2 regions of the Flavobacterium sp. B114r genome follow, and region 2 is predicted to be linked to the other one. Evidence: riboswitches for the same ligand, from Rfam matches in the RefSeq annotation. Region 2 holds a riboswitch; the other holds the start of a gene.

Region 1 (3,566 bases), 1.9 Mb from region 2:
AATACGAGGTGTTTTCTCTGATAATCTAAGTTACGTATTTAATAGATTTGCAAATGAAGAAGCTACTTTTTCGTCACTTCTAAAAGATGCCAGTTTACTCGGATTAATGCGTTCTACTTTTAAGGAAGATTTATCCGGAAATGATACAGCAAGAAAACTATTGATTCTGACCAGGGAAATAGGAAAGGATTTTGATCTTTCGGATATTAAAATCAACTCTCTTATTACAGAAGAACATCTGGAGAAAAACGGAATACTGAACAAAGATGCAATCGACAAATCATTTAAAATTGCAAAAATAACCCAAAAAGACAATCACGTATTAAGATATGTGGGAGAATTTGATGTCGAGAAAAACACGCTGGAAGTCAAATTGGTTTCAGAACCGGTTACATCAGCAATTGGTCAGTTAAAAGGATCAGATACCATTTTCGAAATTTACACACAATCATACGCAGATGTTCCAATAGCAATTCAAAGCGCTTCGGCATGTAAACAAGCTATTTCAAGAGGGATAATAACTGACATTTTGAAAGTAGCAGAAAAAATTAAAAATAAAGAAGCAGTTTGGTCGTAAGTGGTTTTAATAGTAGTTAGTTGTTCTTTGATATAATGAAACAGGAAAATTATTAGATATTTTTTTGTAGGTTTTTACGTTAATTTTTTTAAATCTTAAATTTGTAAGATGTTTTTTAACGTTAAAAAGGTAATTTTTAACGTTTTTTAAGATTAATTTGCTGATCCTCACTTGCGTAATTGAAAAAATATTCGCACATTTGTAATACCTCAAAACTACCAAAAGTAAATTTTCAATTCTGAAGAATTGTTATGTCGATTGGAACAAATGTTGAATGACTTTATTTCTTATTTAATTAAAAAAAAACAAGGATAAAAGTAAAAACAGTCAATAGTTTCGAGAAGTTAAATAAAATAAAAAAATGCAAGAATTTTTTCAAATAGCAAGTAAATCACAGATGAATAAATCCCTACAGATGAACAAGATGTTTAACGTCGCACGTATTTGTGTATGCGTCTGTTGATACTAAAAGTATATATAAGTTGTAAAAAACTTAAACCCTTTTGGTATTCAAATCCAAAAGGGTTTTTTTATTCCATTTGGTTGCCATAACAAAAAATTAAACAAATAATAAAGATTATAAAACATAAACTAACGTAAACTTAAATATCATGAGCACATTAAACTACTTAACAAAGACTTTTTCTACATTGAAAAACTTAAGAGCAAAAAGAAACAATCCGCCACCGCCAACAAATGAATTAGTACACCCGAGATTCGGAATTACTGAGGCAGATAAAACAGCGGAGAAAAAAGAGCCAAACTCATTATTGTTTTTGATGTATTCAAAAGAAAATGAAACACTTTTTATCTAAATCAAAAAGTATCATAAAATAGGGGAATACCTGCTTAAATTTACTGGGCTGATAGTTCGGTAATTTTTTGCGTACAAGAGTTTGTGTTTGAATTATCTTTAAGAAATTGCAGAATCAGTTTCGATAAAATTTGTTTGTTTAAGAAATTAGTAGTTAATTTGCACCTTTAAGTTCAAAAACGTATTGAAATGTTATAAAGAAAGGACGAGGGATTAGACCCGATGAATCCTTAGCAACCCTTCGTTAATTCGAAGAAGGTGCTGCATTCTACCACGCCCAAACGTGGAAAGATAACAACAAGAATTTTTCTAGTTTCACTCTAGTACTTTCTTTCTAATATTTCCACATACAAATCAATAATAAAAAGATTTGAAATTGGAAAATATACCAAGTCCCATCATAATTCACGATTTCATCACAGAAAGTGGTGCATCATATCATTCATTACCATTAAGCTTTACCCTTTCTGGTTTGCCATTGTATAGCGCGCCTATAGTTTTGGTCAATCATGCATTGACCGGAAATTCTGAGGTTACAGGTAAAAATGGCTGGTGGAATGACCTGATTGGCGACGAAAAAACAATCGATACCCAGAGATATACCATATTGGCATTCGACGTTCCCGGAAACGGAAACGATTCGTTTATAGTAGAAAACTATCAGGACTTCACGACAAGAGATATTGCCCGAATTTTTATAAAAGGATTAGAATCCTTAGATATCGCACAATTACACACAATTATTGGCGGTTCTGTTGGTGGAGGAATTGCCTGGGAAATTCTTGCATTAGAACCCAACATTACTCAAAACTTGATTCCAATTGCAACAGACTGGAAATCGACAGACTGGATGATCGCTAATTGTTACTTACAAGAGCAAATACTCAACAATTCTTCAAAACCTATAGAAGATGCCAGAATCCATGCCATGTTGTGTTATCGCTCTCCTGAATCATTCAAAGAAAAATTTCAACGTACAATCAACAACGAGCAGCTCATTTTTAATATCGAAAGCTGGTTGGCGCATCACGGACAAAAATTACAAAAGAGATATCAATTGGCATCATATAAACTGATGAACCAATTGCTTAAAACCATAGATATTACCAGACATAGTCAAGATTTCGAGACTTTATTGTCCAGAACAAATGCAGCGATTCATATTATAGGAATCAACTCAGATTTGTTTTTTACACCAAAAGAAAATCGCGAAACTTATAATGAATTAAAAAAGTTCAAAAACAATGTCTTTTACAGCGAAATAGATTCGGTACACGGACATGACGCTTTTTTAATCGAGTACAAACAATTAGATCATTTACTTGCCGATATTTTTAAGGCAGAAACAATAGAAAAATAAAATGAAAATATTAAAATTTGGAGGTAAATCGTTATCAAACGGAGAAGGACTTAATAAAGTAGTTTCAATCATTTCTGATAAAGTAAATCAAGGAGAACAAATTGCAGTTGTCGTTTCGGCCCGAGGAAAAGCTACCGATGAGTTAGATTATATTTTGAAGCTTGCCGCTAAAAATGGTAATTACAAACCATTATTTGAAAATTTCAAAACCTATCAGATTTCAGATTATCCTCAGGTAGATTTTTCTGAAGAATTTAATATTTTAGAAAAACTTTTTGAAGGCGTAAGCTTAATTGGAGATTACAGCAATAAAATCAAAGATCAGATTTTGTCAAAAGGAGAATTGCTTTCGGCTAAATTATTGACCGCAATTTTAATAGAAAAAGGAATTCCGGCAAATTTTGTTGATTCAAGATTATTATTAAAAACGGATTCGAAATTTGGAGATGCACAACCGTTAGAACAGCTTTCTAAGAAAAATGTTGTCAACTATTTCAAAGAACACAACGGTAAAACTGTAAATATTGTAACCGGTTTTATTGGTTCAAACAATAATAACGATACTACAACTTTAGGTAGAAACGGCAGTAATTATACAGCATCTTTAATCGCCAATTACTTAAATGCCGAAGAGCTTCAAAACTTTACCCACGTTGACGGAATTTACACAGCAAATCCAGATTTAGTTGCCGATGCTAAAAAGATCGAATTTTTGTCTTTTAATGAAGCAAACGAATTGGCTAATTTTGGCGCGACAATTCTGCACGCTAAAACGATAATTCCACTATTAGAAAAAAATATTCCGCTTCGTATTT
Region 2 (3,566 bases):
AAGAATGGCGTCTCCGGGAATTCCTTTTGAAGGTGATTGAGGAGTACTTAAGATCAATCCGTTTACATTATTATTGAAATAATCAGCGGTAAATTGCAATCTGTCTTTAAAAAATCCTGCTTCAAGTCCAATGTTGGTCTGATCGCTGGTTTCCCAACCCAGATTCTCATTTCCTGCCTGAGAAATTGCCCAGGTCGATGCTGATCCATAAATGGATGCGCCGTAAAGATTTTGTGAAGCATACGCTGATGAAAGGTTTCCGTTACCTACTCTTCCCCAGCTTCCTTTTAGTTTAAGTGAACTTACATAATCTGTAATTTGACTGTCTTTAAAAAAAGATTCTTCACTTATGGACCATCCGGCAGAGATACCTCCAAAATTTCCGTATTTATTATTTAAACCTAAAGCTGAATTTCCGTCTTTTCTGAAATTTCCTGTAATGAAATATTTTCCACCATAATCATACGATAATCTAAAAAAAGAGGAAAGAAAAAGTCTTTCTGACAAGCTGTTTCCGGAAGACCTGATTGTTCCCCATGTTCCCTGATAGTATTCAAAGAAAGGATCAGAAACGTTGGTTTGATTGGCTCCCCACGAAGAGTTTTCATATTTCTGAACATCATATCCTGCCAATGCTGCAATGTGATGTTTGGCTCCAAAACGCCTGTCGAAAGTAAAACTGTTGGTAAAATTGTAATTGTTTCTTAGTGCAGCAATATTAGTTGCAGAACCACCTGTAGAAAATGCAGAAGATCCAAGATTAGGACTTAAATAGGTAATATTCTCGGCTCTTAATCTGTCGATTCCGTAATTACTGTCGAATTTAAATCCGTCGAAAAAGGTAATCGTAGCATGAATATTCCCTACCATATGATCGTTTGAACTGGTATATTTACTGTTTTCAAACAAGGCGCCGGGATGCCATAATGTATTGGTAAATAAGTTATTTCCCGAACTTGCAGTTCCTGTCGAACTTAAATTATAAGAACCATCAGCATTATAAGCTGCAACGTTTGGAGGCAATACCAATGCAAGACGTGCTGCACCAATCAATAACAAACCGCTGCTGCTTAATGATCCTGTATTTTGAGCCTGATTGAAAGTATTGTTATACGATAGATTTCCTCCCAGTTTCAACCAGCTGTTTACATCGTGATCGATATTAAACCTTGCTCCTTTTCTTTCGAACTCATTATCTTTTGTAATTCCTTCCTGTTTAGAATAATTGGTAGAGAAAAAATACCTTGTTTTGTCTGTTCCGCCGGAAATACTTAGGTTATGATTTTGAGAAACCGCGTCGCGATATACCTGATCCTTCCATTTTGTATTGACACGTGTACCATCTGCGTTGAAAGACGGAAAGAAAAGTGCTGAGGCTACAGCAGGATTATTTTCATTTCCGCTTAATATTTTGCTATTCAGTACGGCTTCATTTTTAATGTCTTCGTATTGTGTATTGTTTAAAAGGTCAGGTAATCTGGTGGCTCTTGTAATCCCTACCCAGGCATCATAATTTACTTTAGCTTTTCCTGCTTTTCCTTTTTTAGTAGTTACTAAGATTACTCCACCAGCTGCACGTGAGCCATAAATTGAGGTAGACGCTGCATCTTTCAAAATATCTATCGATTCAATATCTGATGGATTAATATCGGATAACGGATTATTGGCTACTGAATTTGTTGTAGAAACATCACCGGAATTAACCGGTATCCCGTCAATAACAATTAATGGAGAAGTACTTAACGAAATTGAATTTACCCCTCGAATTCTAATTACCGGAGGATCGTTTAATACCCCACTTGGCGTAGAAACATTTACTCCGGAAGCTTTACCAATAAGTGCCTGCTCAAAACTTTGCACGGGAATGTCCTTAATTGTTTTCGAGGTTATTCTTGCGGCTGATCCTGTAAATTCTTTTTTACTTTGAGTTCCGTAACCTACGACTAAAACTTCTTTTAAAGCAGTATTAGAGGGATTAAGCCGAATGTTGCTAAAGGATGAACCGGCTCTTTTTTCGAGTGTTTCATAACCAACATAATTGATAGAAACTGTATTGTCTTGTGGCGTTATCGAAAGAGAAAATTTTCCGTTTCCGTCACTAATAGTAGATTTACCACTTTCTGTGGCAATGATTGTAACTCCGGGTAACGGTTCTCCGGTATCAGAACCTCTGACGGTACCACTGATCGTTCGGTCCTGTGCGTGTAACACACTGGGAAGTATGCTAAACAAAAAAATTAAGCTGAGTAAGATTTTTTTCATTTTGGTTGGGTTAATTAAAAATTGGACATAGAAATTCCCGGACCACTCTTAGAATGGCCTATCATTTTATTGATAAAAAACAGGAGATTGGTTAATTAAAAGCTAAGTGTATTGCATTCGGAAAACGTGGACATGGTTCTCCTCTTTCGAAAATTCAGGTTGTTCTGATTGGGCGTGTAATATTAGTTGCGTTTTCATTCTAAAAAATAAATGACTTTAATAATAATGATCTTACTCAGATTTTCTAAAGAAATCTTTCTTATCTGTCCACCGCAGCGGAAGGATTTAGCACCTTATTGAGTAACAGGTTGCTAAGACATCATCGGGCCTAATCCCTCAGTCTTTCTGGATAAGTTCACGTAGATTTTTTCTACTCTGCAAATATATATATAAATTCTATATAATTAGTAGAGTTTAAATTTATTTTTTAGAAAACAGAACTTAATAAGCAGTAAAATTAGTTGCAATCTCCCTTTATACAGTTAAAAATAAATGCTCTTAAAAAACAAATAAAACACACAAAATCAAAACATTACAACACTACAATACGTTATTTTTTTTTACAGATACATACTTTTGTAGCTTTATATATTTTTTTATTTAATTTTTAAAAGCTGAATTCAAAGCAAAAAAAAGATTACAAAAATTTACTTTTCGCTAATAATTTCATCCGGTAATACCACGTTATTTCTTAATAAAGCCATATCTAAAAGTCGTCTAAAGAAGAAATAAAACGATATTAAAAACTGCTTTTCTTGTTATGCACTTCTACCCTTTTGTCATATTAACAAATTTTTTTTTTTCTTTAAGTACTACAAAATGTAATTATACAAATAGAGAAAGCGAAAGAAATCCTGTTTTTTATTTACTTTTTTAAGGCATACCCTAAAAAAATGCATCGCGTAAAAGCAATACATTAAAAAAATTTACCATAGCAGTATTATTTTTTGACATACATTCTGAGAATACATTTACCGGTTTATAATGCATAACTTAAAAATAAATCCACAATGCAGAAAAATTCATTTTTTATATTTCTATTCTTATGCTGTTCTCTGGCATGGTCTCAAACAAAATTGGCTGATAGCACAGCAACGACACCTAAACCAAAGGTCAAAAATATTGATTTCAATATAATGCCTTACCTTAATTACAACAGAACTCTGGAATTTATGTTTGGTGCGATCCCAATGATGATGTACAAGGTGAACAAAGCAGATACAATTTCGCCTAAATCGTTATCCGGTATTTCTGCCGTTTATAGTACCAACAAATCTTATTTTATTGCCTCTTTTAATAAATGG

Evidence for each region. A riboswitch is a leader RNA that binds a small molecule or an ion and turns the genes downstream of it on or off. The one in region 2 is predicted to bind S-adenosylmethionine.
Region 1: linked by a shared signal. The riboswitch ahead of QLQ94_RS07590 (alpha/beta fold hydrolase) and the one ahead of QLQ94_RS15500 (SusC/RagA family TonB-linked outer membrane protein) in region 2 are both predicted to bind S-adenosylmethionine.

Annotation. Positions count from the first base shown of each region.
Region 1 is NZ_CP124858.1:1,714,299-1,717,864, forward strand. It holds gene QLQ94_RS07580 (homoserine dehydrogenase family protein) at 1-577, shown strand, start outside; gene QLQ94_RS07585 (hypothetical protein) at 1,189-1,392, shown strand; SAM riboswitch class I at 1,581-1,689, shown strand; gene QLQ94_RS07590 (alpha/beta fold hydrolase) at 1,768-2,751, shown strand; gene thrA (bifunctional aspartate kinase/homoserine dehydrogenase I) at 2,753-3,566, shown strand, end outside.
Region 2 is NZ_CP124858.1:3,635,062-3,638,627, reverse strand. It holds gene QLQ94_RS15500 (SusC/RagA family TonB-linked outer membrane protein) at 1-2,262, opposite strand, end outside; SAM riboswitch class I at 2,519-2,618, opposite strand; gene QLQ94_RS15495 (BamA/TamA family outer membrane protein) at 3,273-3,566, shown strand, end outside.